Regions from separate parts of the Bacillus sp. AL-1R genome, predicted to be linked through region 2. Evidence: a T-box and tRNA genes for the amino acid it is inferred to sense, from the RefSeq annotation. Region 2 holds a T-box; the other holds one or more tRNA genes.
What was found. A T-box is a leader RNA that pairs with one kind of tRNA and senses whether it is charged. The one in region 2 lies ahead of asnS (asparagine--tRNA ligase), so its partner is inferred to be a tRNA-Asn.
Positions count from the first base shown of each region.

Region 1: it has a tRNA-Asn gene. The T-box ahead of asnS (asparagine--tRNA ligase) is inferred to sense a tRNA for this amino acid. The anticodon was not compared.

Region 1 is NZ_CP197469.1:2,953,392-2,964,523, forward strand. Features, by position in the region: gene ACSBO6_RS14155 (MFS transporter) at 1-623, opposite strand, end outside; gene ACSBO6_RS14160 (superoxide dismutase) at 739-1,347, opposite strand; tRNA gene ACSBO6_RS14165 (tRNA-Ser) at 1,548-1,637, opposite strand; tRNA gene ACSBO6_RS14170 (tRNA-Met) at 1,650-1,726, opposite strand; tRNA gene ACSBO6_RS14175 (tRNA-Asn) at 1,739-1,813, opposite strand; gene ACSBO6_RS14180 (DUF1189 domain-containing protein) at 2,114-2,872, shown strand; gene yqfZ (protein YqfZ) at 2,993-3,325, shown strand; gene ispG (flavodoxin-dependent (E)-4-hydroxy-3-methylbut-2-enyl-diphosphate synthase) at 3,443-4,543, shown strand; gene ACSBO6_RS14195 (sulfate/molybdate ABC transporter ATP-binding protein) at 4,608-5,690, opposite strand; gene cysW (sulfate ABC transporter permease subunit CysW) at 5,702-6,583, opposite strand; gene cysT (sulfate ABC transporter permease subunit CysT) at 6,593-7,417, opposite strand; gene ACSBO6_RS14210 (sulfate ABC transporter substrate-binding protein) at 7,511-8,563, opposite strand; gene ACSBO6_RS14215 (arylamine N-acetyltransferase family protein) at 8,886-9,650, shown strand; gene ACSBO6_RS14220 (hypothetical protein) at 9,745-9,876, shown strand; gene ACSBO6_RS14225 (hypothetical protein) at 10,049-10,504, opposite strand; gene ACSBO6_RS14230 (SDR family NAD(P)-dependent oxidoreductase) at 10,656-11,132, opposite strand, start outside.
Region 2 is NZ_CP197469.1:2,760,982-2,772,113, reverse strand. Features, by position in the region: gene ACSBO6_RS13140 (DUF3967 domain-containing protein) at 1-157, shown strand, start outside; gene ACSBO6_RS13135 (hypothetical protein) at 815-1,267, shown strand; gene ACSBO6_RS13130 (DUF4367 domain-containing protein) at 1,297-1,857, shown strand; gene ACSBO6_RS13125 (DUF4362 domain-containing protein) at 2,023-2,496, opposite strand; gene ACSBO6_RS13120 (hypothetical protein) at 2,962-3,447, opposite strand; gene ACSBO6_RS13115 (hypothetical protein) at 3,513-3,758, opposite strand; gene ACSBO6_RS13110 (hypothetical protein) at 5,043-5,831, shown strand; gene ACSBO6_RS13105 (hypothetical protein) at 6,305-6,697, shown strand; T-box leader at 6,901-7,140, shown strand; gene asnS (asparagine--tRNA ligase) at 7,192-8,583, shown strand; gene ACSBO6_RS13095 (YqkE family protein) at 8,757-9,011, shown strand; gene ACSBO6_RS13090 (4-hydroxyphenylacetate 3-hydroxylase family protein) at 9,257-10,756, shown strand; gene ACSBO6_RS13085 (IclR family transcriptional regulator) at 10,815-11,132, shown strand, end outside.

The DNA.
Region 1 (11,132 bases), 190 kb from region 2:
CGCTTAATATTGAACTCACTATCAAGTTCCCGTCTAATTAAGAAACAACTTAAAACTACTGCACATATAAATAAGATAACTGCAGCAAGAAACACAAAATGATATCCTTTATTTCCGATCATTGAGGAAATAATTACTCCTGCAATAAACGGGCCAATCATACCTGTGAACGAATTAATAATCCCTAAAAAACCATTAAAAAATTGTCTAGTTTCAGGTTCAGTAACTTCAAACGTTAATAAATTAAAAGCTAAATAGTAACATCCATTCCCAATTCCTAAGATTGCCCCAATCAAAATTGTTGCTAATAATGTCTTCGTTTCAAAAAGTAAAACAACTATGTAGAATATTGCTAAAAAAGAAATACCAGCCCTTAAAATGAAAACTCGATCAATTGTTTTAGCTAATCTTCCTGCAATTACGAATGTAATAGCTTGGAAAAAAGCAATCGAAAATTGGTATGAAGCAATTGGTAAATAATTATTTGATTGCTTCCACAAATAAACATTTACAAATGTGCTAGATAAAGCTGTCGCTAAAGTAAACAATCCACTAACACTCAGTAAAAGAATTAAGTCTTTATTTAAATCTACATCACCTAATAAAAATTTCCACTTACTCATAATAAACTCTCCTTTGTCTCATGAACTAGTTTTCCGAGTAAATGAAAATTTATCCTTTTTTTAGCCATAAAAAAACACTACTTAAATAAATTAAGTAGTGTTCATTTTTTATAAATTATTTAGCAGCTTGGTATAATTCTTCTACTTTTTCCCAGTTAACTACATTCCAGAATGCACCAACGTAGTCAGGACGTTTGTTTTGGTAGTTTAAGTAGTAAGCATGCTCCCATACATCTAAACCTAAGATAGGAGTTTTACCTTCCATTAATGGTGAATCTTGGTTAGCAGTGCTAGTCACTTCTAACTCACCATTGTTTACTACTAACCAAGCCCAACCAGAACCAAAACGAGTTAATGCAGCTTGAGTGAAAGCAGCTTTAAACTCATCTAGGCTACCGAATTTAGCGTTAATTGCTTCAGCAACTTCACCAACTGGAGTACCTGTACCTTCTGGAGTTAATAATGTCCAGAATAAGCTATGGTTAGCATGTCCACCACCATTGTTACGTACTGCTGTACGGATTCCTTCTGGAAGTGCATCTAAGTTTGAAATTAATTCTTCAATTGAAGAAGCAGCTACTTCTTTCCCTTCTAAAGCAGCGTTTAAGTTTGTTACATATGTATTGTGGTGACGAGTGTGATGAATATTCATTGTTTCTTTATCAAAGTGTGGCTCTAATGCATCATAAGCATAAGGTAATTGTGGTAATTCAAATTTTGACATTTTTAATTTCCTCCCAAAGATAATAGTGAATTTCAATTTAAACTTATCAAATATACAGAAAGATTTCAACAGTAATGCTCGAGAAAAGGAAAAGAAAGTAAAAAACATTAATTCCTGGAAGAAAAATTTCATCTTTATTATTTAACAATCAAACGAAAAAAGTCTTCAACAAAAATGTTGAAGACTTTTTTCACTAAATAAGGAGTAAGAGGGATTCGAACCCCCGCGGGCTGTTACACCCCTGTCGGTTTTCAAGACCGATCCCTTCAGCCGGACTTGGGTATTACTCCATAATAAATTATTGGTAGCGGCGGAGGGAGTCGAACCCACGACCTCACGGGTATGAACCGTACGCTCTAGCCAGCTGAGCTACACCGCCAAACTATATAAATGGCTCCGCAGGTAGGGTTCGAACCTACGACCACTCGGTTAACAGCCGAGTGCTCTACCACTGAGCTACTGCGGAATAATTAATGTTGTCCTTAAGACAATATTTAATTTATCATGTTTCAAACTAAACGTCAATACTTTTAATTATTTTTTTCATTATTAATTTATATTAACGATTTATTAGTTTTTGATCCAACATTTAGACCAAACTTAAATTTGATTAATAAACCTTTTCATTCTCTTTTACTCATATCTTTTTTAATGAAAAAGTTTTCTATTCAATTACAAAAAAAAGATTATAATATACAAAATAGCCCGAAAGTTACATAATAAATTTCGGGAAGTGAAATAACATTAAATAAGAAAGGATGAGTTTATGAATCTATTTAAACAATTTTGGTTTAGTTTATTCTCTCCAAAAACAATATCAAGATATAGACTCCAAAAAATCGGTAAAACAATCTTTTTTCTATTCCTACTAGCAATTTTATATACTCTTCCGGGTTTCTTTTCATTTGAAAAAAATGTGAAGCTTCAAGTGAACAATGTTTCTGATTTGCTAAAGGATAATATTCAATCAATTTCTTTAAACAAAGGAGCTTTAACAATTAACGATAATACGCCGTTTGAACGAAACATCGGTGAATATAAATATGCTATCTATCCAAATGAAACAGTCATACCTTCAAAATTAAAAAATGAACAGTTTGCTGTTGTTGTGTTAAAAAATAGAGTCGTTATTAAAAATGATAAAGGTGAGCAAGATTATCCCTACCCTTCATTAAACTCTACTGAAATACACAAAGCAGACGTTTCAAAATTTATTAAAAATATAAATGAAGCTCTTCCGGTATTTTTAATCGCATTATTTTTCCTATTTTATTTAGGATCTTGTATCTTCATATTTATAGTTGCTATATTGTTAGCGTTTTTAACAGGTTTATTTAAATCGACTAAGCACTTGCCTTTTAGACAACGCTTTGCAATGGTTTCGTATAGCTTAACACTTCCTACCGTTATCTATTTATTGCTAGGATTACTGAATATAACGATTCCATTCCAAACATTAATTTTTATTTTAATAACGGTTGGTATGTACACATTAACAATTAAAAATTTACCTTCTAAAAAATAATGTTTACAGAGGTGTGTTTCACACTTCTTTTTTTTTGCTAAAAAATATATGAATCCAAGCTCCTAGTAGGAATATTGGTTGTGTGGACAAGCATATATTCTACAAAAGGAGTGATGATTAATGAAAAAAATAGCTTTTTTACTAGGTTCTTTATTGCTTGCATATATAATATTCTTTGACCTTCAAGTTGGGACAATTCCAAATAAAGATATTCCTACAGTGGCAAAAGCAACGAAATCTGAAACAAAATCAAGCTCACTTCCAAAATTTGAAAAGATTCAAGTTAAAAACGGTGACACTGTTTTAGGAATTATCGAAGACCTTAATCCAAACTTTAACCAGCCAATTAGCCAAATTACAAAAGATTTTAGTGCATTAAACGATGGCCTTTCTCCTACTAAAATCCAAAGTGGAAAATCATATAAATTCCCAATTTACTCTTCACAAAAATAAAATTTATGATATATTTCTTTAGAACCAGTTGATAAAATGAGTAATCATGAAGAAAATATGATAATGTAGATTTATACAAAATAGAAATAAAGTTATTTTTGAAGGAGCGAGTTACTCGTGAACGAAATTACACATAGAAGTAAAACACGTGCAGTTAAAGTAGGAAATGTAGTTGTTGGTGGAGCAAATGAAATTTCAATCCAAAGTATGACAACAACAAAAACACACGATGTTGAAGCAACAGTTGCAGAAATTAAACGACTTGAAGAAGCTGGATGTCAGATTGTTCGAGTAGCAGTACCAGACGAAAGAGCTGCAAATGCAATTGCTGATATTAAAAAACAAATTAATATACCACTTGTTGCAGATATACACTTTGATTATAAATTAGCCTTAAAAGCAATTGAAGGCGGAGTAGATAAAATAAGAATTAATCCAGGTAATATCGGTCGTAAGGAAAAAGTTGAAGCAGTTGTAAATGCTGCTAAAGCAAAAGGAATTCCGATTCGTATCGGTGTTAATGCTGGTTCATTAGAAAAAAGAATCTTAGAGAAATATGGTTACCCAACTGCTGATGGAATGGTTGAAAGTGCATTACATCATATTAAAATTCTTGAAGATTTAGATTTCCACGACATCATTGTTTCGATGAAAGCATCAGATGTAAACCTAGCAATCGAAGCTTATGAAAAAGCTTCAAAAGCATTCAATTATCCATTACATTTAGGTATTACTGAATCTGGTACTTTGTTTGCAGGTACAGTTAAAAGTGCCGCTGGTTTAGGTGCAATCATTAGTAAAGGGATCGGAAATACAATGCGTATCTCATTAAGCGCAGATCCAGTTGAAGAAGTAAAAGTCGCAAGAGAACTACTTAAATCTTTCGGTTTATCTTCAAATGCTGCGACATTAATTTCATGTCCAACATGTGGCCGTATCGAAATTGACTTAATTAGTATCGCAAATGATGTTGAAGAATACATTTCGACACTAAAAGTACCAATTAAAGTAGCCGTACTTGGATGCGCAGTAAACGGTCCTGGTGAAGCCCGTGAAGCAGACATCGGTATTGCTGGAGCTCGTGGTGAAGGATTACTATTCCGTCACGGGGAAATCGTACGTAAAGTACCAGAAGCAACAATGGTTGAAGAACTAAAACGCGAAATCGATATCATTGCCAAAGAAAAACTAGCTGAACTGGAAGCAGCAAAAGGTTAATAATAAAAAAAGGTTAAGGACAATTTAATTGCTCCTTAACCTTTTTTATTCTTTTCCTATTATGTTAAATCGAATAATCTTGAGGAATAAATACTTTCAATTCATTAGGACGAACAAATACCCTTTCCCCAAGTTGAATATTAAGTTCGTAGAAAAAATCGTTCATGATTTCAATTTCAACATAATCATTTGTATCTTCCCGTAGGACTTCCACATAAACGATCGGACCTACAGCATGAATATGGGTTACGATTGCACTGATTGAAGTTTGATTTGTTTCAAATTTTTCGATTGTAATTTGATGAGGACGAACATACCCCGTAACCTCTTTATGTTCTTTATGATCTTGTTCAACTAATTCTGGTAATGGGATTTCTAATCCTCCACTAATTAGGCTGCCCTTATTTATCCTTCCATGAAATAAATTTACTTTACCAAGAAAATCATAAACAAACGGACTTGCTGGTGTATGGTAAACTTCTTCAGGTGTTCCAATTTGTTCGATCGTCCCGCCATTCATAATAACAACTCGATCTGCAACTTCAAGCGCTTCCTCTTGATCATGCGTTACAAATATACTCGTAATATGGATTTCATCATGGAGTTTTCGTAACCATCTTCTTAAATCTTTACGAACTTTTGCATCCAATGCCCCAAATGGTTCATCTAATAATAATACACTTGGTTCAACAGCTAATGCCCTAGCTAATGCAACACGTTGTCTTTGTCCACCAGATAATTGAGAAGGAAAACGATTAGCAAAACTTTCTAATTTGACTAATGATAATAATTCCATCACTTTCTCATTAATTTTTCTTTTTATAGGACGTGTAGCTCTTGGCCTAACTTTTAAACCAAATGCAATATTTTCAAAAACAGTCATGTGCTGAAATAAAGCATAATGCTGGAATACAAATCCTACATTTCTTTCTTTTACTTGCACATTTGCTACATCCTGATCTTCAAAAAATATTTCACCTAAATCTGGATTTTCTAATCCGGCAATAATTCGTAACAAAGTTGTTTTACCTGATCCAGATGGACCTAATAAAGCAACCAATTCCCCTTTTTTTATATTTAAATTAATTCCTTTTAAGGCAGCTTCATTTTCATAACTTTTTATGACATTTGAAACTTTAATTGACATACAATCCACTCCTAATGTTTCTCTTCCTTTAGAACTTTCCATTCAATAATATTCTTTATAATTAATGTCAGAATCGCGAAAATGGACATAAGTGACGCAACTGTATATGCTTGTGGAAATTGGTACTCATTATATAGATTTTCAATATGAAGTGGCATTGTAATTGTTTCCCCACGAATATGTCCAGATACAACTGATACAGCACCAAATTCTCCAACCGCTCTTGCATTGCATAAAATAATGCCATACAAAAGTCCCCATTTAATTTTCGGAAGTGTCACCTTCCAAAAAATATGCCATCCGTTCGCACCTAAAGTAAGTGCAGCTTCTTCTTCAGCACTCCCTGTCGCCTGCATAACTGCAATTAATTCTTTCGCTACAAAAGGCAATGTGACAAAAATTGTTGCTAAAACAATTCCCGGAGTGGAAAAAATGATTTTCAAATTATGTTCCTTTAACCAACCACCAAAAATCCCATTATTCGGACTAAACAATAAAACAAATAAAAATCCTGCTACAACAGGCGATACTGCAAAAGGTAGTTCAATTAAAGTTACTAATATATTTTTTCCTTTAAAATTAAATTTCGTTGTAGCCCATGCGATTGAAACGCCAAAAATCGCATTTAGCGGTAAAGTAATAATCGTTACCAAAAACGTCAATTTAATTGCTGCTAATGTCTCATCATTTACAATCGCTTCTTTATAAACACCAAAACCATCTTGTAAAGCCTTTATAAAAATCGAAACTAATGGTAGAAATAAAAATAGCGCTAAAAAAAGTATGACAATACCAATTAATATGATCTGAATCGTATTGGTGTTTAATGCTACTCTTTTTTCTGTACTAGCATTCACTTCTATTTTTCTCTCAATCTTAAACTCTCGTTCCATTCTTAACCCTTACCCCCTTTTAACAAATGCACGATTTGCATATCTTTGAAAAATACTAATGATCAATAAGAGTAAGAAAGAAATTACTAATAAAACAACTGCAAGTGCGGTTGCACCCGAGTAATCATATTGCTCCAATTTTGTCATAATTAACAACGGTGTAATTTCAGTTTTCATTGGCATATTTCCAGAAATAAACACGACAGACCCATACTCACCTAATGATCTTGCAAATGCTAAAGAAAATCCAGTCAATAACGCTGGTAAAATCCCTGGGAAAATTACCTTCCAAAAAATTTGAAAACGGTTTGCACCTAAACTTGCCGCTGCTTCCTCGACATCTTTTTGAAAATTTTCAAGAACCGGTTGAACCATTCTAACGACAAATGGTAACCCAATAAATGTAAGAGCTATAATAATCCCAAGTGGTGTATAAGCAATTTTAAAAGAAAAAAATTTTCCTATCCAACCATCTGGAGAATACAATGTTGTTAAAGTAATACCAGCAACTGCAGTCGGTAATGCAAAAGGTAAATCAATGAAAGCATCGACAATCCGTTTTCCAGGAAAACGATAACGTACAAGCACCCAAGCTACTAATAAACCAAAAACAGCGTTAATAATCGCAGCAATAAAGGCAGTTCCAAAACTGACTTTATAAGACATTAGTACTCTATCTTCACTAATAATCTTTAAAAATTTAGACCAACCTATATCAAAAGAATGTAAGAACAGCATCGATACCGGAAGAAAAATAAAAAAACTTATATATAATATTGAAAATCCAAATGTTAATCCAAATCCAGGTAGGATTCTATTTCGCTTCTTAAACAAATATTGTCAATCCTCCTTAAAATAAAGAAGACTTGGCTTAAGTTTTAGTGAAAAGCCTAAAAGTCCAAGTCCTTCTTATTTTCCAATTACGTATTATTGATAAATTTGATCAAATACTCCACCATCATTAAAATGTTTTGATTGCGCTTTACCCCATCCTCCGAAATCTTTATCAATTGTTAACAATGGCAGGCTAGGATATTGTTTACTATATTTTTCGAGAATCTCTTTATCTCTCGGACGATAATAATTTTCTGCAATAATCTTTTGACCTTCTTTACTATAAAGATAAGATATGTAGGCTTTTGCCACTTCTTCAGTTTTCTTTTCCTTTACATTTTTATCAACAAGTGCAACAGGTGGCTCAGCTAGAATACTAATCGAAGGATAAACAATTTTATATTCCCCTTCACCTAATTCTTTCACTGAAAGTAAGGCTTCATTTTCCCATGCTATTAATACATCTCCAATTCCTTTTTCAACAAATGTAGTTGTTGAACCACGTGCGCCAGTATCTAATACTGGAACGTTTTTATATAATTTCTTCATAAACGCTTTTACTTTTTTTTCATCACCATTATATTTTTTGTCTGCATAACCCCAAGCAGCCAAATAATTCCACCTTGCACCACCTGAAGTTTTTGGATTTGGTGTAATTACTTGAACTCCTTTTTTCGTTAAATCATCCCAATCCTTAATATTTTTTGGATTTCCTTTCCTTACTAAAAAGACAATTGTTGATGTATAAGGAGTTGAATTGTATTCAAATTCTTTTTGCCAATTAGGGGATATTAGTTGTGCCTTTTCATTAATTGAGTCAATATCATATCCTAAAGCTAGTGTAACTACATCAGCATCTAAACCGTCGATTACTGCTCTAGCTTGTTTACCAGAACCTCCATGAGACTGTTTAATTGTTACAGTTTGGTCATGTTCTTTTTCCCAATAATGACTAAAAGCTCTATTATAATTTTCATATAATTCGCGTGTTGGATCATAAGAAACATTCAACAATTCCACTTTTTTACTTGCTGCTTTAGTATTGGTTACCTCTGATTGATCGTCTTTTAAGGTTGCATATAACACTCCCGAAACTGCTAATACAACAACTACCGAGCTAATAATCCATTTCTTTGCCCCCACAATGATCTTCCCCTTTCATTTGCAATATTGCGATTTTTATTTATACCCATCTCTATACTTCAACACATTAAAATCTCCCCTTTAAGGATTTAGCCTTTTAAAATGCAAAAAGACCCTTAACTAAAGAATATAGTTAAGGGCCTTTGGTCTTCCAATCAGCCATATTGATTTTTTATATAAGCTTAATAATAAACACACTATTCCTATGTGTCAACTATGATTTTAGAAAAATTAAAATTATTTCTCTTATTATATACTTCTTAACCAATCCTCATTGTATACTCATTATATTTACGACTTACAATTAAATTTTTTGGAGGATTGCATGCTAATCGAATCATATTTTAAACACATCCGTTTGAAACAAACCGAAACAATTTCATATTCCTCATTAAAGCAAATTCATAAGTATCATTTACTTTCAATACCATTCGAAAATATCGATATTATTTCTAAAATACCACTCTCAATGACCCCTTCTAAAGTTATGAAAAAAATTGCTTCAGGTAAACGAGGTGGAATTTGTTTTGAAACGAATTCATTACTTTTTTCAGTCTTACAGGAAATTGGTTTTAATGTATCATATATTTCAACTAAATTTTGGAATGAAGAAAAACAGTGTTGGAATCCCGAATTCTCACATTTATCTATTTTAGTAAAAATTGACGAACAAAACTATCTCGCTGACGTAGGAATTGGTGGGGGGTTTTTAGAACCACTCTTGCTTCGTGATCATTATGAGTACTCCGATTCAAATGGATCCTATCGAATGATCGAACAAGACAATTCGAATTTCATCCTTCAAAAATTCAATGGTTCTTGGAAAGATTTACTGTTCATTTCAACTATTCCAAAGCAACTTCAACAATTTGAAAAACAATTTCGTTACTGCCAAACTAGTAATGAAACAATTTTCACCCAATATAAAATCGTCAACTTATTAACGAAAGAAGGAAGAATTTCACTATCAGATCACCAATTAAAAGTAACTAAAAATCATAGAATCTGTATAACTGAAATAAAAAGCCAAGAAGAGTGGCAATCTATTTTTAATAATCTATTTAATCAAAAAGTAGAAATTAATGGTTAACCGATTTGCTCATGCCTTAAAGTCCCCTCCCTGACTTATAAAATAATTAATTTTGCACAAATTAACTGTAACCGAATCGAAGGGAGCAATTAACTTGAAAAATCGCGAAAAGCAAAACAATCTAATCAGAGATAGAAGAGAAGATGAAATAAATAATCTAAATCAAAGCAAACAAAATAACCAACCACTTCCGCAGCCAAAGGATATTGAAGAAATAGAATACTAAAAAAGAAAGAGGATGACCTAAAAGTATAAACTTTTGGAACATCCTCTTATTTTTCTCATTTCATTTTAATTTTTTATGGGAATTTCATAACACCTTATTTTCGCAGATCATCATTCTGTAGTTAAAGTTTTTAGTATCTCTAATTGGAAAGGACTTATCAAACAGTCTCACGCTAATACCTCGCACCGTTTATATTCCACACAATAAAAGTACATACAAAGATTAATCCAAATAAAAACATCAGTATAAATCCAGATAATTTTGCTAACCCTTTTTCTTCTTTAATAATTGCTATTACACCAGTAATTAGACTTGCAAAAAGACAGATATAATAAATATAAAATGAAATAACCTTAATTGTTTTTAAAGTTTCGATTGTAAATGCAAAAATTGCACTAATTAAACTACCTAAAACAAAAAAGTACGCTAGCTTACCTATTTTTTGACTAAACTTAATTACTCCATTTGTAATTATTCCAAAACAACTAATTAAAGAAAGCCAAAAAATCCCTTCTAAGATTCTTCTGCTAATAATTGGCAATGAGTTCGCAAAATGTCCTATAAATGAAATAAAGATAATAAACAATAATATGAAGACATTTCTTCTATATTTTTTGAGCTCCTGCAAACCACTCAGCCTCCTAGGCTATAAGTTTATTAAACATCTTGCCCTTATGCATATTATTCAACAATAGAGCGAATTCCCCTCTATTTAGCGGAAAAAAACAAATAAAAAAGAACAAAACGACTCAGGAAACTACCTGAGTCGTTTTGATCAATTATATTCTTCGTTGGATATACCTTACAACGTTCGTAACTACTTTTCTTGGCATGAATCGAACAGAATTTGCTAGTATTTTATTCTTTATTCCAGGAATCACAATTGTTTTTCCATCTCTAAATCCCCTATATGCTACTTTAGCAACATCTTTTGCATTCCCTACTCCACTTTGGAATAAATTTGATTCATGCATATTTGCACGTTGTCCAAAATTTGTTTCTGTTGCACCTGGACAAACAGCTGTTACTTTAACGTTTGTCCCTTTCATTTCGTTCGAAAGTGCTTCAGTAAAAGAAAGAACATAAGTCTTTGTAGCAAAATAAACAGCCATTAATGGCCCAGGTTGAAATGCTGCTGTAGAAGCAATATTCATCACTCCACCTTTATTTCGTTCAATCATCCCTTTTAAAAACAGTTTTGTAAGATGTGTAACTGTACGTATATTTAAATCAATCATGTTTAACTCTTCGTCTAA
Region 2 (11,132 bases):
CAAGGAAGAATTAGTGGAGCAGAGAAAAGCTACAACAAATCGTGATCAGGTACTTATGGAAACTATGAGGGCAATCCAAGAGCAAAAACAATTAATGTTAGAAGTTGCAGCCACTCAAAAAACCACTAAAAAATGGTGGGAAATTTGGAAGTTATAGCCTTTATAAATTTATAAACCCTTGATACTATTGTGTTTCAATGCATCAAAACCTGAATCTCAGACGTCATTTTTTTACAATCCTATATCCCTTTTACTGGTTTTATATATTTATAAAATCATAAGCCCTCCACTTCGTTACGGCCTGGAAGTTTTATCTTCTCTGCATGGATAACGAAGACCACGTTACCCATACATCCTAAATAAAACTGATCTTCCTCAACCTCTTACCTACATATATCCCATTTACATAAACACCATTACCGGCAATAAAAAAAGATTGTTCTGTTGAATCATAATAAGATTTCATAGAACAATCTTTTTATTGCCTTATTTAATTTTTCTTTTTCTAAGAAAGAAAAACAGTGAAATTAATATAATTATTGGTACTCCATAAATAATGAACGTATATACATAATCACCTAAAAACATATGATTCCCCATTGTTGTATTGCTTGTTCAAACTGATTCATACCTTAATTAACTATGGTTTCCTAATATATTCGTCTTCACTACATCAAATATTATTAGAATATTTTAATAAATAATGGAGTATTTATACTCATGTGTGCCATTTTATATATTTTGAGAAAAGGAGAATAAGACTATGAAACTAAAAATCACCAAAAAATTCAAATCCATACTGATGACTTTGACTATGACAATTGGTTTAGGTTTAGCTTCTTTTTCAATTGCTAATGCAGATTATGTAGATGCTTACAAGCAATTTAATGTAGGTCAGTATGGTGGTACTTATGAAAACGCAAAGGGTTTTACTGGGACCTATGGTGGTAATGGATATTTATCTAAGAAATCTACAATTATAGTAGATTCGTATGGGGCTAAAAAACTTTCTAAAGTATATATTTCAACTACAGTATATTCCGGAAAACCCTACTATCAACATTTATTTGCAGAGAGCACTCAAGGTGCTGTAATTCGTTACTATTTTAATGATAAATTTCTAAAAACTAATCCTACTGTTACTTGGACACCTTCTCCATCTTTTGGTAATATCATGTCTACGACTTGTTATATAATGTCTGATTATGCCGAAGCTGGTAGTGATATTGGGACTCAATATCGATATGTTACCATTTTTAAATACTAAATTAATTATTTAAATAAGGAGGTTTTCGGATGAAATTGAGAAATAAACTTATTATTATTGCAATTTCGGCAGGATTAATAGGCGGATTTGTAGTCAAAAACAAAAACAATACTGCTTTTGCTGAAAAAAACGTTATAGAAGGCACATCGATTACTACTGACAAAGAGTTATATAAAAAATTATCTCCTAATATTAAATTACCTAAAGTAGTTAAATTTAAAGAGAATGGAAGTAATACACCGGGAATTAATAAGAGAAGTGACTTTGTGGCGACTCTATTAGATGTTTTACCAACTGGAACTAGAGATTATAGACATCAATATAAAAGTGATGATGGTAAACAAAAAATTACATTTAATGTTATTAATAGACCAACTGAAGTAGATCTTGAAGGGGTACCTTACCAAAAAAAAATTATTTTATCAAATGGAGTAGAAGCTACATATGCATCGGACAATAGAATGCAAACTCTATCTTTCAATGATCCAAAAACCAATTTATTTTATTGTTTAATTGGCGAAAAAGTTGAAGGAGAATTTACATCTGAAGAGCTTTTAGAAATACTTAATTCTTTAGATGAACCTAAATAGGCGAAGCAATTGAAATTTATAATTTATTGTGTTATTGAATACAGTTAATAGTATTCATAAGAAAACAGTTGTTCAAAGTGAACAACTGTTTTCTTTATAGATTATTTATTTATTATCAAAAATTAGTATGAACGGCTAAGAATCGAACTATAACTTCACTCTATATTATTTAGGATATTTAAATAATAAAACAGTATCATGAATTTCGTTGCAACCATATAGTGAATAGTTGATATAACTTGAATCTTCAACTTTTTTAATACTCTTACATTGGGTATTTGAAAGCATTTCTCCATTATTACCCTTAATTTTAGAATACGAATAGTCAATGTCATAATGAACACGATGTGGATCTGAATCCAGGTTTACCATTAAGTCAATGATAACTGGCTCACTTTTCTCATTATACTTTGTTAATCTTACCGAGCCACCCTTGTTACTATTATATTTATCGATAAAACTATTCATTTTCTTTACATTATAAATTTTATCTTTCATTTGAATAACATCGCCATTCTTTTTGGCTGTTTTAAAAGAATACTCTTTATCATTAATATCTTCATTAGATTCTTTTGAACAACTTGTAATTAATAACAAAAAAAATAAAGATACCGTGGAAAAATATGCCAATTTCTTCATAATATCCTCCTTTATATAAATATATTTCTATTTTTAAACTCTTATTACCTCTTAAGGTCTAGCATTTTTAGATTAAAAGGAGGGGGGAAAGAAGATATTCTAATAAAAAACTATAAGACTGTATTTATATTGAGAAATTACAAGAAGAAATAATTTTGCGAGACCAACATTTAGTGAATATTTTTTTGTTTACATAATGGACCTTATCGGCAAAGAAAAAAGGATCTTCAATTTAAGAAATGGTGGCAGTTTTGGAAATAGTATTAAAAACTAACAATTTTAACCATTGTTTCATAGATAACTTGCTATATAAAATTTGAAGTTAGTAAAACCCCAAATTTTAAGGCTTAAACACTTTATAAGACAATCGATTTAATTAAATATAAAAAAGAGCAACCATGGTGCAGGTATTGCTCTTTTTTTGTTCCTTTAAGGGAATAATTAGATTAGTGGTTGTTAAACAGTTTATTTCTTTTTTTGTTTAGATTCCCAATCTAGTCTTCTTTGTCTTTTATTTTCAATTTGTTCTTGGACAAATTCTCTCGCAGTTTTAATTCCTGGTTGTTCCAAGACATCGGTTGTAATAATATCGTTAATATTTTGATTAAACATCAATCCATTGAATAGTTCAATTATAATTTGTGTATTACGAAACTCCATAGCTGATTCGTAAGAATGAACATCCGTTTGGAACTGATCCATCGTTTGTTTGAATTCTTCAAAACTACCAAACTCAACAACAGGTGCATCCGGTGGTAAATTGGCCAATTCATCATCTGTTGCATAACTTAGAAAATCTGGATTTTCAGCGAAATAATCAGATACTTGATGTTGAATTTCCTCTTGTGTTGTTGTAGGGTTAACCTCAGCTGCGAAAGTTTTTGAAGTCATAGGACCGACTGCAACTAATCCTGCTAACAATGCCACGGATAATTTCTGCTTCAATTTCATAATAATTTTACTCTCCTTATCCTAATCTAATTTTTCTATGTATAATTCCTTATACCCACAATTAACTAAGCGTTTCTTCTTGCTACTAAGATTTTAAAGATTTTAAAGATTATATATAATCCCAAATAAAACGTTAAGAAATTAAAAATAACATTTTGTAATAAACCTGTATGATGCCCTGTCTCTGTATATCCAAAAACTGGATTCGGTTTCCCAAACCAATGATAATATGGTAATTCTTTAGGGTTTGTCGGGATGAAAGCAGTTACGATTGTTATTGCCAAGCTAATTAACGGCAGAAGTTTTTTCATGAATTCACCTCGGAATCTTAATAAATACTAATTTAATACTAATTTGATTATATGGATTATTTAACCAATACCACATAACTTTATTTTAAGTCTGTCAGATTTTTTTGTAAATTAGGGTAATTCGTACAATTTCCCAAAAAAATAAAAAAAAGGCTCATAAAGAGCCCTTGATTATCTATTCTAATGCACTATTTGTAAAAGCATTTACATCATAATGGTCATATCCTTCTTGGTACATATTAACTGTAATCTTGAACGTTTGCCCTGCTTTTACATCCGTGATGTTCTAAAATTCGTATTCAATTTTGTCCCCTTTTTATCGCAAGCATTTAAGCTCAATTCGATATAATCAAAATCAATCTCACTATCATGCTTGAACGTATAAGTAATATTTGTTCCTGTAAACCATCTGTCATGATCTTCGGCTTTGGTGCATTTTTCATCATATCAGCTCATATACAAATCTAGTTTACATAAATACGCTTCTCGGTAATAGGCCTAGTCACAGGGTTCGTGCTATAGACCGCAAAGTAAAGTAGTCAAGAGTACGTTAAAGTTGTAGTAAAGGTATTTGGTAATACTTTTGGCCATAACTTTTGGTAATTATAGAATTCAATGGCAATCATTCAAGCGAAAAATGGACAGAGTAGTTACAAAAACAGTGGTTTTTGGTAACTATCATTAAGCAATCTTTAGATAAATGATTTGTATTAACACTTTTGTAGCCAGATACTTTGCGGTTTATGACAGTAACCCTGTGACTAGGCCTAAATGGATCATCATGGATGATTCTTGCGTTTATTGGTATTTTCATTGGATCATTTGTACATAAAAAAATATTTACAACAATAAAAAAAAGGATATTAATATAAATGTTAATATCCTTTTTATATTGCTAATTTAATTAACTCATATGTATCTGAAAACCGGATTATTATATTCCTGAAGCCCTTATATTTGTAGCTTATTTGTTTTTAACGTTCTTGTTATCATATCTCATTTTCATAATATAAAGTAATGTAGCAATTACTAGAGTTACAATTGATATAATTGTTTCTATTTTTTTATTATCTAAAGTTATATAAATTATATTTACGATGATAATTAAAAAAAAGAAAATAGTTCTATACTTTTGAACGATAATTCCCATAAAAACAACTCCTTTAATATTTAAAATTATATAATTATATTTTAATAAATTTATAATAAAAATGTAATAAAATATTTAGAAAATTTAAAATAAGTGGTAAAATATGGTTATATTACAGAAAAGGTGGTTATTTTGTGCGTTTATGGTCAAAGTATTTAGCAGTAATAATTTCTTTTGCTATTGTAATTTCTTTCAGTTTTGAAAACTGGGCTAAGGCTGACGAGATTGAAGAGGATCCTATTGTTTCTGACTATATTAGTGACGAGGAATTTTTAACTGACACTAATATAGATGAACAACTTAACGAAAGTATACCAATGTTAGACGTAATTGAAAATATGCCTGATGATGTGATTGCCAATGGACCTCAAGCTATATTTAATTATATGAGATATAATACACCTGGGATACCTGCGGGTTCTTATCAATACATAGATAGTGGTGACGAGGTATATTTTCAAATTTCTAAGCCTAGATCATCATTTGCACTTCCAGGGCAGAATAATGATGTAATGCCTCCATATTATCCTAATTTTAATACAGGAGAATGTATAGTAGCCATCGGAATAGCATTATTAGGTGGAGCCATTCCTATTTCAAAGATACTAAAAATAAAATCTGCTTTAAAAACAGTAGGTGGCGCAACTAAACTGGTATCAAAGCTAAGTAGTGAATACAAGAGATTTAAAGCTTTGGGGTATACTCGTAAAACAGCTTTTAAAAAAGGTTGGGAATCAGCAATCAGCAATCATGGAGCTGAGGTAAAGCAAGCATTATGGACTCTTTTTAACATAGGAGATATTTATTATAATTGTGTTGGGAGGCCAGCTCCAGAAAGTAGTACTGAACAAGTGAGTTCTGTTCAGAACAAAAATTATTTTATAAATAGTGAATACAAATCTAATTTACATAAAGCTTCTTAAAACAGAAATTATAAGAAGACCTATCTCTTAGTACATAAGATATAGGTCTTTTCGTTTTTTTTCAATATACAGTGGTGTAACACCGTTTTAATTTCCAAATGCATATTATATGCATTTCTAGTTTACATAAAGATTCTTAACGGAAGTAACCAAAAAGCCAATCCCTTGTGCTGCAAGGGATTGGTTTTTTGGTTTTTTCTCATGATATACAGCTTTTTATACATTCTTGATATAAATGGGATGTAGGAGGATCTACTTTTATTGTATTCTCTTATTTTTGAATAAAACACTGCATAGTATTTTACTTGAAATTTTGTGTTCATAAGGAAGCATAAATGCGAGTAGAAAGTAACAAACAAAAAAACGATACATAGAATAGTAATATACTTTGGACAATCATTCATTTTACTAACTGTGTTTCTTTGTCTATTTGTTTTTGTAATAGATATTAAATTATTACAAGGGGAATTGATATGGGCGTCGAATTTTTTTCACTATCGCCAACAGCTTTTCAAGTGTTGAAATCAGGAGAATCGCATCCTAAAAAAGTAATGAGAATTGTGTATGGACAAGCCACATCTGATGTAAATGGTGTAGCAACACTTTATTTTACAGACGATGGGTTAGCAACTGGTAATCCTTTGTTAACAGCAATCGACTATGCAGTGGCAAGTGTATATTCTACGAACGCTAATATAAATGCAAGACCGAGAGTGCAAATGCGAGAGAAGAATGTTGCTGGAAAATATGTATCTGCTAATGTAACGAATATTACTGGTGTAACAGTTCTAGGAATTAATGTATTAGGTTCGGAAAATCCCGTTAGTGGAGTTCTTGTAGATTTTATGATCTTAGGTAGTTTTTAGTAGTTAAGTAGTTACAAAAAATAATCGATTAATTAGTCGATTATTTTTTTATTTGCACTTGTTAGGAATGCGTTTGCAGTGGAAAAGTGGGGAATGTTTGTGTATCATATAAATTCAAATGAATATATTTATCGGGACAACTAGACAAAAGATTATGATTTATGATAAATTATACAAGAAAAATTCCTTTAAAAACTATATATTTTAAATCGATGAAAAGGAAAGTAGTTTTTGCTATATTCGATAGCGAGCTAGGGACGGTGGAAGCCTAGTGATGAAGCATAAATGAAGAACACCTTTGAGTTCTAACCGAAAGGGATCTCTTAAGTAGGCTTAGACGTTACCAGCACGTTATGAACTGGGTTAAGCGATGTTAGCTTTAAAGTTGGTCATATTTTTGACAATTTGGGTGGTACCGCGGAAGTTAGTCTTTCGTCCCTTTTATAGGGATAGAAGGCTTTTTTTATTGGAAAATTAACATAAGGAGGCTAATTATGATAAAGACTGTAGTAAAAGATTTATACAGAAATCAAGAAAATTTTAAGGACAAAACAGTTCAAATTTCAGGATGGATTCGTACTTTACGTGATTCTAAAACAATTGGTTTTATGGAGTTAAACGACGGTACATTCTTTAAGAGTGTACAAATAGTATTTGAGGACAATCTTGATAACTTCAAAGAGATTACAAAATTACCGATTAGCTCTACTGTTTTAATAGAAGGTGAATTTATTCCAACTCCGGAAATGAAACAACCTTTTGAAATTAAAGCGACTAAAATAGTTGTTGAAGGATTATCAGATGCAGATTTTCCATTACAAAAAAAGAGACATTCGCTTGAATATCTGAGAACAATTGCTCATTTACGTCCAAGAACGAATGCTTACTCAGCAGTTTTCAGAGTAAGATCTCTTGCATCATATGCTATTCATAAATTCTTCCAAGAAAAAGGTTTTGTCTATGTACATACGCCGATTATTACGGGAAGTGACACAGAAGGCGCAGGAGAAATGTTCCGTGTAACAACAATGGATTTAAACCAACTTCCAAAAACTCAAGACGGAAAAGTTGATGAAAGTGCAGATTTCTTCGGTAAAGAATCTAACTTAACGGTAAGTGGTCAATTAAATGGAGAAGCTTACGCACTTGCGTTCCGTAATGTGTATACATTTGGTCCAACATTTAGAGCAGAAAATTCAAATACTGCACGTCATGCCGCTGAATTCTGGATGGTCGAGCCAGAAGTTGCCTTTGCAGAATTACCGGATATCATGGACCTGGGTGAAGATATGATCAAATATGTCATTAATTACATATTTGAACAAGCACCTGAAGAAATGGAATTCTTTAATAGCTTTATTGATAAAACGCTTATTGACAGATTAAAGAATGCATTAGAATCTGACTTTGGTCGAGTTACTTATACTGAAGCTGTTGAATTATTACAGAACTCAGGTAAGAAGTTTGAATACCCAGTTGAATGGGGAACAGATTTACAAACTGAACATGAACGTTACTTAAGTGAGGAAATTTACAAGCGTCCTGTATACGTAACTGACTATCCGAAAGAAATTAAAGCATTTTATATGAGAGCAAATGAGGATGGCAAGACAGTTGCTGCGACAGACTTACTAGTGCCTGGTATTGGCGAGTTAATCGGAGGAAGTCAACGTGAAGAAAGAGAAGACGTCCTTGTGGAGCGAATCAAAGAACTTGGTATGAATGAAGAAGATTACTGGTGGTATTTAGAGCTTAGAAAATACGGCGGTACAAAACATTCAGGCTATGGAATTGGATTTGAACGACTTGTTATGTATTTAACAGGAATGAAAAACATCCGTGATGTAATCCCATTCCCACGTACTCCAGGAAATGCAGATTTTTAATATAAAAAAACAATAGGATGCCCTAAGCATCCTATTGTTTTTTTATGAGGACAAAATAGATTTTAACATTTGAAAAAAGAGAAATAGTAGCTTTATAATATAAGCAAGAATGAAGTAATTCTCTTTCTACTAGTAATTAATGATAGAATAATGGAAATCGAAGGTGATATAAAATGAAAAAAAGAAAACCACAGCAGCCTGTAAAACCGTCGTACGAACAAAAAGAAAAAATATCATTAGGCTCATTAATGAATGAAGATATTCTTCAAAAATTAAAAAATACAAAAAAACAATTGCAAGAAAATGAAACGAAGCTAAAAGAGGAAGAAGAAGCACGTATTCGTGAAGAAAAAAGATTACGTGAGAAAAATAAATCATTTGAAGAGTTACTTAACGAGAGTAATATCTCTTGGAAGGACTTTAAATAAGACGCTAATGGTGTCTTATTTTTTTTATGTGAAAAATTTAAGAAATTTCACATTGTGAAATTATTTGATTGTTCAAAATTTTATAATTTTTTATAGTGAAATTAGGTTAAATAAAAGGTAGTAGGTGGTGTAAATCATTTAAGATCGTGAAATTGCCCTTTTTGAAAGCGCTTTAAAAATTTTCCGGATTCGATTTAAAAGCAAATGTTCAAAATATTACATATCGAAAGTGGAGGAATGATGAAATGGGTATTCGTACAGGAGCGCAATATATTGATGGACTAAAATCTAGAAAGCCAGAGGTATGGCTAGGTGGAGAAAAGGTAGAAGATATCGTAAACCATCCAGTTTTCAAGCAACCGATTCTAGAGATTGCAAAATTATATGATATGCAGTTCGATCCAGCTTATCAAGACAAAATCACACATATTTGTGAAGAAACTGGTGAGCGAGTTTCGAATGCGTTTTTAGTGCCAAAGTCAGCTGAAGATATTAAAAAACGTGGAGATTTGTTCGAGGCATATGCAAAATCAACATTTGGTTTAATGGGAAGAACACCGGATTTCTTGAACATTGTCCTAACTTCTATGGCAAGTAATTCATGGTTTTTAGATAAATATAATCCAGAGTGGTCAAAAAATGTCCAAAATTATTTCAAATTTGTTCGTGATAACGATATCTTCTTAACGCATGCAATTATTAACCCACAAAATGATCGCAGTAAGCCATCTTATGAACAAAAAGATTTATTTACTCATTTAGGTGCAGTTGAAGAAACGGTTGATGGATTAGTCGTTCGAGGGGCTAAAATGCTTGCAACTTTAGCACCAATTACAGATGAGGTTATTATCTATTCATTCCCTGGATTCCACGAAGGTGATGAGCGATATGCTTTAGCATTTGCACTGCCAATTGACACGCCGGGATTGAAAATTTTATGTAGAGAACAGATGCAAGATGGTAAAAGATCATTTTTTGATCATCCATTAGCATCTAGATTCGAAGAAATGGATGCTGTTCTTGTATTTGAGGATGTGTTAGTTCCTTGGAATCGTGTATTTATTCATAATAATGTTGAAGCTGCAAATAATCTATATCCCAAAACAGGTATTGCCCAACAGCCTGCTCACCAGTCTGGGGTAAGAGGATACATAAAATTAGCTTTTGCAGTAGAGGTAGCCTGCAAGTTAGCTGATTCAATTGGAGTAGATGTTTATTTAAATGTCCAAAATGACTTAGGGGAATTACTACAATCAGTGGAAACAATTCGAGCTTTACTTCGAGTTTCTGAAACAGAATATGAGACATTACCTTCAGGTGAAGTAAGACCGGCTTGGGAACCACTTGAGACAATTCGTGGCTTACTTCCAACAATGTATCCAAGGGCAATTGAAGTGATTCAAACAATTGGTGCAGGTGGCTTGTTAATGTCACCAACAGAAGCAGACTTTGAACATCCTGAGCTAAGAGATGCTATGGATAAGTACTATGTTGGACGTGAAGGTGTATCCTCATTAGACCGAGTACAATTGTTCAAACTTGCATGGGATTTATGTGGAGAGGCATTTGGACAAAGAGCACTTCAATATGAAAGATATTATACTGGTGACCCAATCCGAAAAAGAGCAATTTACTATAACCAAATGAAACGTAAGAAAACGTTTAGTATGGTGGACGATGCATTAGACGGAGCAAAAAACTTAAAAGGAGTATCGACTAATCTAGCGAATTCTAAAGTTAACTGATTAATTTTAGAAAGCAGGGATTTTATGAAATTTTTTAGCATCAAAGAGGAGGGATCTAATGATCTCTTCAGTTCAAAAGATTTCTAGAATATTAGATTGCTTTACAGAAGAAGAACCAGTCCTAGGAAATTTAGAAATTGCCGAAAAATTAAATATGAATGCAAGCTCGGTCCACCATTTAGTGCGAACCCTTTGTACTGAAGGAATTTTAATTCAAGATAGTAAGAAAAAGTATCGACTTGGTTGGAAGTTGCTTGAATGGAGTAATCACGTTATGTATCAGCAAGACATATATAGCGAAGCCATTCCATTATTAGAAAATCTACTAAAAAATTATGATAGTACCGTTCATATTGGAATGTTTGATAAAGGAGAC